Regions from separate parts of the Streptomyces sp. NPDC085944 genome, predicted to be linked through region 1. Evidence: predicted binding sites of a transcription regulator. Region 1 holds the regulator's gene; the other holds the start of a gene.

Region 1 (4,407 bases):
CCTGACCTGGGCGACCAGCGACAGCAGCCCGGTGCCCGCACCTCCGGTCTCCGGGTTGTCCCGGTGAGTGCCCTGGTGGCCGCCGGCCTCCGCGCCCTGCGCGATCACCGCGTCGGCGCCGGACTCCTCGACGGCCCGGGCCTCGTCCGCGGTCGTCGCGCTGACCAGGGCGAAGGTGCCCACGCGGTGCAGGGAGTCGACGACCTCACGGCTCGGGACGCCGAAGTGGAAGGACAGCACCGGCACGGGGTTGTCGAGGAGTACGGCGAGTTTGGTGTCGTAGCCGTCGTCCCGGCCGCTGTCGGGGTCGCCCAGCTCCGTCTCGTACCAGGCGGCCTCTCCGGCCAACTGGTGGGCGTAGACGTCGACGGCGGCGGGGTCGGCCGCCTCCGGCTGCGGGAGGAAGAGGTTGACGCCGAAGGGCCGGCTCGTCAGTCCCCGCAGGTGCTTGATCTCCTGGTACATCCCGTCCGCGGTCTTGTACCCGGCGGCCAGGAAGCCCAGCCCGCCCGCCTCGGACACCGCGGCCGCGAGCTGGGGCACGGAGACGCCGCCCGCCATGGGTGCCTGCACGATCGGGTAGGGGAAGAGATCGGTCAGTGCGGAGGACATGACGGCATGTTGTCACGTCCTCCGCACAAGTCCGAATCCGGGCTTCCGTTGGCATACGCCAGGAGCATCCGCATCCCCGGAGGGCCCGTCACCGCCCGTTGAACGCGTCCTTCAGCCGCGAGAACAAGCCTTGCTGCCCAGGCTGGAACTGCCCCTGCGGGCGTTCCTCTCCCCGCAGCTTGGCCAGCTCGCGCAGGAGGCGTTCCTGCTCGGGGTCGAGCTTGCCCGGGGTGGTGACCTCGACGTGGACGATGAGGTCGCCGCGGCCGCCGCCGCGCAGGTGGGTGACGCCCCGGCCGTGCTTCGGGATCGACTGGCCGGACTGGGTGCCCGGCCGGATGTCGACCTCCTCCATGCCGTCGAGGGTCTCCAACGGCACCTTGGTGCCGAGGGCCGCCGCCGTCATCGGGATGGTGACCGTGCAGTGCAGGTCGTCGCCGCGCCGCTGGAAGGTCGAGTGCGCCAGCTCGTGGATCTCGACGTACAGGTCGCCGGCGGGGCCGCCGCCGGGGCCGACCTCGCCCTCGCCCGCGAGCTGGATCCGGGTGCCGTTGTCGACACCGGCCGGGATCTTCACGGTCAGGGTGCGCCGGGAGCGGACCCGGCCGTCGCCCGCGCACTCCGGGCACGGGGTCGGGACCACGGTGCCGAAGCCCTGGCACTGCGGGCAGGGGCGGGATGTCATGACCTGGCCCAGGAAGGACCGGGTGACCTGCGAGACCTCGCCTCGGCCGCGGCACATGTCGCACGTCTGGGCCGAGGTGCCGGGCGCCGCTCCCTCGCCGTTGCAGGTGTTGCAGACGACCGCCGTGTCGACCTGGATGTCCTTGGTCGTGCCGAAGGCGGCCTCGTCCAGCTCCACCTCGATCCGGATCATCGCGTCCTGGCCCCGGCGGGTGCGCGAGCGCGGCCCGCGCTGCGACGCCGTACCGAAGAACGCGTCCATGATGTCCGAGAAGTTCCCGAAGCCGCCCGCGCCGAAGCCGCCGGCGCCACCGCCGCCCCCGGCCTGGGAGAGCGGGTCGCCGCCGAGGTCGTAGACCTGCTTCTTCTGCGGGTCCGACAGCACCTCGTAGGCGGCGTTGATCTCCTTGAACCGCTCCTGGGTCTTCGGATCGGGGTTGACGTCCGGGTGCAGCTCGCGGGCGAGCCTCCGGAACGCCTTCTTGATCTCGTCCTGTGAAGCGTCGCGGCGCACGCCGAGTACGGCGTAGTAGTCCGTGGCCACCTACGACTCCGCCAGGATCTGTCCGACGTACCGTGCCACTGCGCGTACCGCTCCCATCGTTCCCGGGTAGTCCATGCGGGTCGGTCCGACCACGCCGAGCTTGGCAACCGCCTCGCCGCCCGAACCGTAGCCGACCGACACGACGGACGTTGAGTTGAGTCCCTCGTGGGCGTTCTCATGACCGATCCGTACGGTCACGCCCGGATCCTTCGCCTCGCCGAGCAGCTTGAGGAGCACGACCTGCTCCTCCAGTGCCTCCAGCACCGGCCGGATCACCAAGGGGAAGTCGTGCCCGAAGCGGGTCAGATTGGCGGTGCCGCCGATCATCAGCCGCTCCTCGTTCTCCTCGACCAGCGTCTCCAGGAGAGTGGAGAGCACGGTGGAGACCGTACCGCGATCCTCGGCCTCGAAGGGCTCCGCAAGATCTTCCACCAGAGACGGGACATCCGTGAAACGGCGTCCCGCGACCCGGCTGTTGAGCCGGGCCCGCAGATCGGCCAGCGAGGCCTCGCCGAACGGCGCCGGGCAGTCGACCATCCGCTGCTCGACCCGGCCGGTGTCCGTGATCAGCACCAGCATCAGGCGCGCGGGCGCCAGCGAGAGCAGCTCCACGTGCCGCACCGTCGAGCGGGTCAGCGAGGGGTACTGCACGACGGCGACCTGCCGGGTGAGCTGCGCGAGCAGCCGCACCGTGCGGGCCACCACGTCGTCGAGGTCGACGGCGCCCTCCAGGAAGTTCTGGATGGCACGCCGCTCGGGCGCGGTCATCGGCTTGACGCCGGCCAGCTTGTCGACGAAGAGCCGGTAGCCCTTGTCGGTCGGGATCCGCCCGGCGCTGGTGTGCGGCTGGGCGATGAACCCCTCGTCCTCCAGGGCCGCCATGTCGTTGCGCACGGTGGCCGGGGAGACGCCGAGGTTGTGCCGCTCGGTGAGGGCCTTGGAACCGACCGGCTCCTCGGTGCCGACGTAGTCCTGGACGATGGCGCGCAGCACCTGGAGCCTGCGTTCACTGAGCATCGGCGCGCACCTCCAGCTGTCGTCCGCCCGTTTCGGCCTGTCTGGCCTGCGTTGACCTGTCTGCCCTGGCACTCACGACTCGCGAGTGCCAGACTTCCCCGGCCCAGTGTACGGCCGTGGGGTACGCCCCCGGCAAGGCCGTGACGATGCCGTTAGCGTCGTCGCCGTGACGGTGACTTGGGAAGAGCTGCGCTGGGAGCGGCTGGCGGACGGGGTGGGGCGGTGCCGGCTGCCGGGCTGGGACTGCACGGCGGGCCTGGTGCTCGGCGCGGGCGGGGCGCTGATGGTGGACGCGGGGTCGAGCCTGGCGGAGGGCGCCCGGTTGCACGAGGCGGCGCGGCGGCTCGCCGGCCACCGTGTGACACATCTCGCGCTGACCCACCCGCACTTCGACCACGTCTTCGGCGCGGCGGCGTTCGAGGGTGCGGAGGCGTACGGCGCGTACGGCGCGACGGGTACGGGCGCGCTGTTCGCGCCGGGCGGACAGGGGCGGGAGGCGTTGCGCGCGGACGCGGTGGCGGAGGGGCTGGACGCGCGGGCGGCGCGGGAGGCGGCCGACGCGCTCGTCCCTGTCCGGCAGGATGTCCGCGGCGAGCAGCGGCTCGACCTGGGCGGTGGCCGTCAGGTCCTGCTGGCCGACGTGGGCCCGGGGCACACGTCGCACGATCTGGCGGTGCTGGTGCCCGGCTCCCCGGCCGTCGTCTTCTGCGGCGACCTGGTCGAGGAGTCGGGCGAGCCGCAGGCGGGCCCCGACGCCGTGCCGTCCGGCTGGCCGGCGGCCCTGGACCGGCTGCTCGACCTGGGCGGCGACGACGCGCTGTACGTGCCGGGTCACGGAGCGGTGGTGGACGCGGCGTTCGTGCGGGCCCAACGGGACGCGCTGGCCGTCCGGTTCGGCGTGTCGCGCTGACCACCGGGCGGGCGTTCCTCGTATCGTCGGCAGAATGCGCCAGTACTCCGCCGACCTGACCCCTCCGTGGAAGAAACCGCAGCCCGTTCCCGAGGTGCCGGCCGACCCCGGTCTGGTGGTCGAGGAGCCCGGCACCGGGTTCTGCGGCGCGGTGATCCGCTGCGAGGCGGGCACGGTGACCCTGGAGGACCGCTTCGGCAAGCACCGCGTCTTCCCGCTGGAACCACGCGGGTTCCTGCTGGAGGGCCGGGTGGTGACGCTGGTGCGGCCGTCGTCGTCCTCCGGCCCGGTACGGCCCTCCCGTACGGCGTCCGGTTCGGTCGCCGTCCCCGGCGCACGGGCGCGGGTGGCGCGCGCCGGGCGCATCTACGTCGAGGGGCGGCACGACGCCGAGCTGGTCGAGCAGGTCTGGGGCGACGACCTGCGCATCGAGGGCGTCGTCGTGGAGTACCTGGGCGGCGTGGACGACCTCCCGTCGATCGTCGCCGACTTCGCCCCCGGCCCGGACGCACGGCTGGGCGTCCTGGTGGACCACCTGGTGCCGGGTTCGAAGGAGTGGCGCATCGCGGAGTCGGTGACCAGCGAGCACGCGCTGGTGGTGGGCCACCCGTACATCGACATCTGGGAGGCCGTGAAGCCG
Region 2 (4,407 bases), on a different contig from region 1:
CTGCGGCCTGCGGCCCGAGGACGTCGCCGAGCACGCCGGACTGCTGGCCGCCGCGGGCTGGCTCGAGGAAGACGCCGACACGGCCGGGGGGCGGCTGCGGGGGCGGCTCGCCGAGCGCGTACTGCCGCTGAGCGGACTGCTGTGACGACGCTTTCCTGAGGTTCGTCAGGTCCAACACCCCAAGGGGCGCGGGGAACTGCGTGACCGACCACGACGGCGCCGCACCCGGCCACCTGCCCAGCGGGGCGGACTCTCACCCGGTAGTGACAAACGGTGCCCGGCCCCCCGCAGGGGACCGGGCACCGTTCGCTCAGCTCAGCGCAGCGCTCAGTGGGCGTGGCCGTGGCCCGCGGCGGCCGGCTCTTCCTCTTCCTTCTTCTCGACGACCAGGGTCTCGGTCGTCAGCAGGAGGGAGGCGATGGACGCGGCGTTCTCCAGGGCGGAGCGGGTGACCTTCACCGGGTCGATGACGCCGGCCTTGACCAGGTCGCCGTACTCGCCGGTGGCGGCGTTGAAGCCCTGGCCCTTGTCGAGCTCGGCGACCTTGGAGGTGATGACGTAGCCCTCCAGGCCGGCGTTCTCGGCGATCCAGCGCAGCGGCTCGACGGCGGCGCGGCGGACGACCGCGACGCCGGTGGCCTCGTCGCCGGTCTTGTCGAGGTTGCCCTCGAGGACCTTGACGGCGTGGACCAGCGCGGAGCCACCACCGGAGACGATGCCCTCCTCGACCGCGGCGCGGGTCGCGGAGATGGCGTCCTCCAGACGGTGCTTGCGCTCCTTCAGCTCCACCTCGGTGGCGGCGCCGACCTTGATCACGCACACGCCGCCGGCCAGCTTCGCGAGGCGCTCCTGGAGCTTCTCGCGGTCCCAGTCGGAGTCCGTGGCCTCGATCTCGGCCTTGATCTGGGCGATGCGGCCGTCGACCTCGTCGCGCTTGCCGGCACCGTCGACGATCGTGGTGTCGTCCTTGGTGACGGTGATGCGGCGGGCGGTGCCGAGCACGTCCAGGCCGACCTGGTCGAGCTTGAGGCCGACCTCCTCGGAGATGACCGTGGCACCGGTCAGGACGGCCATGTCCTGCAGCATCGCCTTGCGGCGGTCGCCGAAGCCCGGGGCCTTGACGGCCACCGCGTTGAAGGTGCCGCGGATCTTGTTGACGACGAGGGTGGAGAGCGCCTCGCCCTCCAGGTCCTCGGCGATGATCAGCAGCGGCTTGGAGGCGTTGGCCTGGATGACCTTCTCCAGCAGCGGCAGCAGGTCCGCGATGGAGGAGATCTTGCCCTGGTTGATCAGGATGTACGGGTCGTCGAGGACGGCCTCCATGCGCTCCTGGTCCGTCACGAAGTACGGCGACAGGTAGCCCTTGTCGAAGGCCATGCCCTCGGTGAAGTCCAGCTCCAGACCGAAGGTGTTGGACTCCTCGACGGTGATGACACCGTCCTTGCCGACCTTGTCCATCGCCTCGGCGATCAGCTCGCCGACCTGCTGGTCCTGGGCGGACAGCGCGGCCACGGCGGCGATGTCGGACTTCTCGTCGATCGGGCGGGCGGTGGCGAGGAGGTCCTCGGAGACGGCCTTGACGGCGGCGTCGATGCCCTTCTTGAGCAGCGCCGGGGAGGCACCCGCGGCGACGTTCTTCAGGCCCTCGCGCACGAGCGCCTGGGCGAGCACGGTGGCGGTGGTGGTGCCGTCACCCGCGATGTCGTTGGTCTTGGTCGCCACCTCCTTCACCAGCTGGGCGCCGAGGTTCTCGTACGGGTCCTCGACCTCGACCTCGCGGGCGATGGTGACGCCGTCGTTGGTGATGGTGGGGGCGCCGAACTTCTTGTCGATGACGACGTTGCGGCCCTTGGGGCCGATCGTCACCTTCACCGTGTCGGCAAGCTTGTTGACGCCGCGCTCGAGGGCGCGACGGGCGTCCTCGTCGAACTTCAGGATCTTCGCCATGGGAGCGTGAGCCCTCTTCCGGAAATCTTGGGGTTATACGGCAACTGCGCCCCCGACGCCCGGCTTTTTATGGTCGCGGGAGCCAGGGGCGCAGCTGGAAAGCAAGGTGCTTCGAAGTGAAGTGCTACTTCTACTTCTCGACGATCGCGAGCACGTCGCGGGCCGAGAGGACGAGGTACTCCTCGCCGTTGTACTTCACCTCGGTGCCGCCGTACTTGCTGTAGAGCACGACGTCGCCGACGGTGACGTCGAGCGGAAGACGGTTGCCGTCCTCGAAGCGGCCCGGGCCCACGGCCAGGACGACGCCCTCCTGGGGCTTCTCCTTGGCGGTGTCCGGAATGACCAGGCCCGAAGCCGTGGTCTGCTCGGCGTCGAGCGGCTGGACCACGATGCGGTCCTCGAGCGGCTTGATGGCAACCTTGGAGCTGGTGGTCGTCACGATCCGACCTCCCCCTTCGGAGATCTCACGGGGTTAACTGTCTGAGGTGGCGACCAGGTCGATCCGTCGTCGCGGGTGCCGGACCTGCCCGTCGCTGTGTTGGCACTCTCCGGTGGGGAGTGCCAGAGCCGAGACTATGACCGCGATTAGCACTCGGTCAAGCGGAGTGCCAATGCCGGCGGCGCGTCGGCGGAGTTTTCGTGTGAACGCCGGTTCGTGAAGGCACCCTGCGTGGGGGTGGGCGTCGCTGGGGGCTGCCGCCCCCCGGGCCCCCGCTTCGGCCCTGAACGGGCCTCGTCCTCAAACTCCCCCAGAGCGGGCACCCCCAACGGGCTGGACGATGCCGGCCGGCGTCGAGAGGTCAGACGTAGTCCTCCAAGTTGCCCACCCTCAGCCCCTGCTGCTCGATCGTCTTCAGCAGGCGTTCCGTGCGGGCCGTGAGGTTCGTGGCCGTCGGGTGGTCCGGGTCCACGGCGATGATGTCGCCGGGGTGGAGGCGGGGCTCGCCGCGGGTGCAGGTGAGGTCGCCGTCGGTGTCGAGGGTGGCGCGCCACAGGACCAGCGCCGTGATGCCGCAGTCGGCGGCGGCACGCAGGGTCGTGGTGTCGTACGTGCCGTGCGGCGGCCGGAAGAGGTGGGCGCGGACGCCGAAGCGGGACTTGAGCTTGGTCTGCTGGCCGCAGATCTCGGCGCGCTGGCCGGCGTAGGGCAGGCCGCGCAGGGTGCGGTGGTCCAGGGTGTGGTTCTGCAGGCTCGCCCCGAACGGCCGCAGCCGGGCGAAGTCGCCGTACGCCGGTCCGGCGACGGTGTCGGTGAGGAACAGGGTGACCGGGAGCCGCCGTTCGCGGATCAGGCCCGCGAAGGCGGGGTCGCGCTCGGCGCTGTCGTCGTAGGTGAGGAAGACGACCGGGTCGTCGGTGCGGACGTGGTCCACGACGGGCGGCAGCCGGCGCCCCCGGTCGGCGTCCTGGGCGGGGTCCCCGGCCACCGCCGCCTGTTCGGCGGGGGCGGCGAGCCGGTCGCAGGCGGTGAGCGGGAGCAGCAGGACCAACGGGAGCAGGAGGGCGGCCGGGGCGGTGCCTGCCGGGCGGGACCGCCCTCGCCTCACAGGTAGTCCTCCAGGCGGGCCACCGCGTACCCGTCGGCGGTGATCCGGTCCAGGAAGCGGCGGACCATGTCGGTCATGGTGCCGTCCCAGTCGTTCTCGCCCCGGAAGTGGGTGAGGACGATGTCGCCGGGGTGCAGGTCCTGGTCCCACTCGCGGTACTCCCAGTGGTCGACGTACACCTCCTCGCTCCAGATCGGGGCGTACTCGATGCCGCAGGACTTGGCGGCGCGCAGGGTGTCGCGGTTGTAGTTGCCGAAGGGCGGGCGGAAGAGGACGGGGCGCTTGCCGTAGTGCTTCTCCATCACGTCCTGCATGCCGCAGATCTCGTGCTTCTGCTCCTCGTAGGAGAGCGCGGGCAGGTAGGGGTGGCTGAGCGTGTGGTTGTTGAGGGTGACGCCCCGGGCCTGCATCTTCTTGAAGTAGCCGTAGTCGTCCTTGATCTCCTCGTCGGTGAGGAAGACGGTGTACGGGATCTTCAGCTCGCTCATCATCCTCAGGAACGCCGGGTCCTTCTCGGCGCCGTCGTCGATGGTGAGGAAGACGACCTTCTCCTTGGTGGGGACCGTGGTGAAGACCGGCGGGAGGCCGTCCTCCTCCTGGCCGTCGACCTCGAAGCCCTCGCGGGCCTTGATCACCGGCTTCTTCTCGGGCGGCGCGGGGGCCGTCAGCGGGACCTTCTCGAGGTTCCAGCGCTTGGCGGCGGCGACGAGGGCGGCCCGGGCCTCGCGCGCCTCGGCCGCGGCATCGGCCGCGGCATCGGCCGCGCGGGCCGGGGCAGCCTCCGGACCCTGCCGGCCGGCGGCGCCCCGCTCCCCGTGGCCGTCGCCCTGCGCACAGCCTCCGGCGAGGGCGGCGACGGCGAGGACGGCGGCGGCCGCCGCCCCGGGCCGGCGCAGCGCTCGGCGGCGGACCC

Evidence for each region. Region 1 encodes HrcA, which represses chaperone genes, less so after heat shock. Its sites were predicted from a motif close to TTNGCACTCNGNNNNNCNGAGTGCNAA; they were not measured.
Region 2: the regulator HrcA is predicted to act here: its motif matches at 2,533-2,559, upstream of groES (co-chaperone GroES).

What each region holds. Positions count from the first base shown of each region.
Region 1 covers NZ_JBFBJX010000016.1:39,661-44,067, forward strand. The annotation lists gene AB0P07_RS28060 (nitronate monooxygenase) at 1-612, opposite strand, end outside; gene dnaJ (molecular chaperone DnaJ) at 701-1,840, opposite strand; gene hrcA (heat-inducible transcriptional repressor HrcA) at 1,841-2,857, opposite strand; gene AB0P07_RS28075 (MBL fold metallo-hydrolase) at 3,024-3,767, shown strand; gene AB0P07_RS28080 (DUF3097 domain-containing protein) at 3,802-4,407, shown strand, end outside.
Region 2 covers NZ_JBFBJX010000001.1:346,453-350,859, reverse strand. The annotation lists gene AB0P07_RS01810 (hypothetical protein) at 1-145, shown strand, start outside; gene groL (chaperonin GroEL) at 328-1,947, opposite strand; gene groES (co-chaperone GroES) at 2,078-2,386, opposite strand; gene AB0P07_RS01795 (polysaccharide deacetylase family protein) at 2,748-3,494, opposite strand; gene AB0P07_RS01790 (polysaccharide deacetylase family protein) at 3,491-4,407, opposite strand, start outside.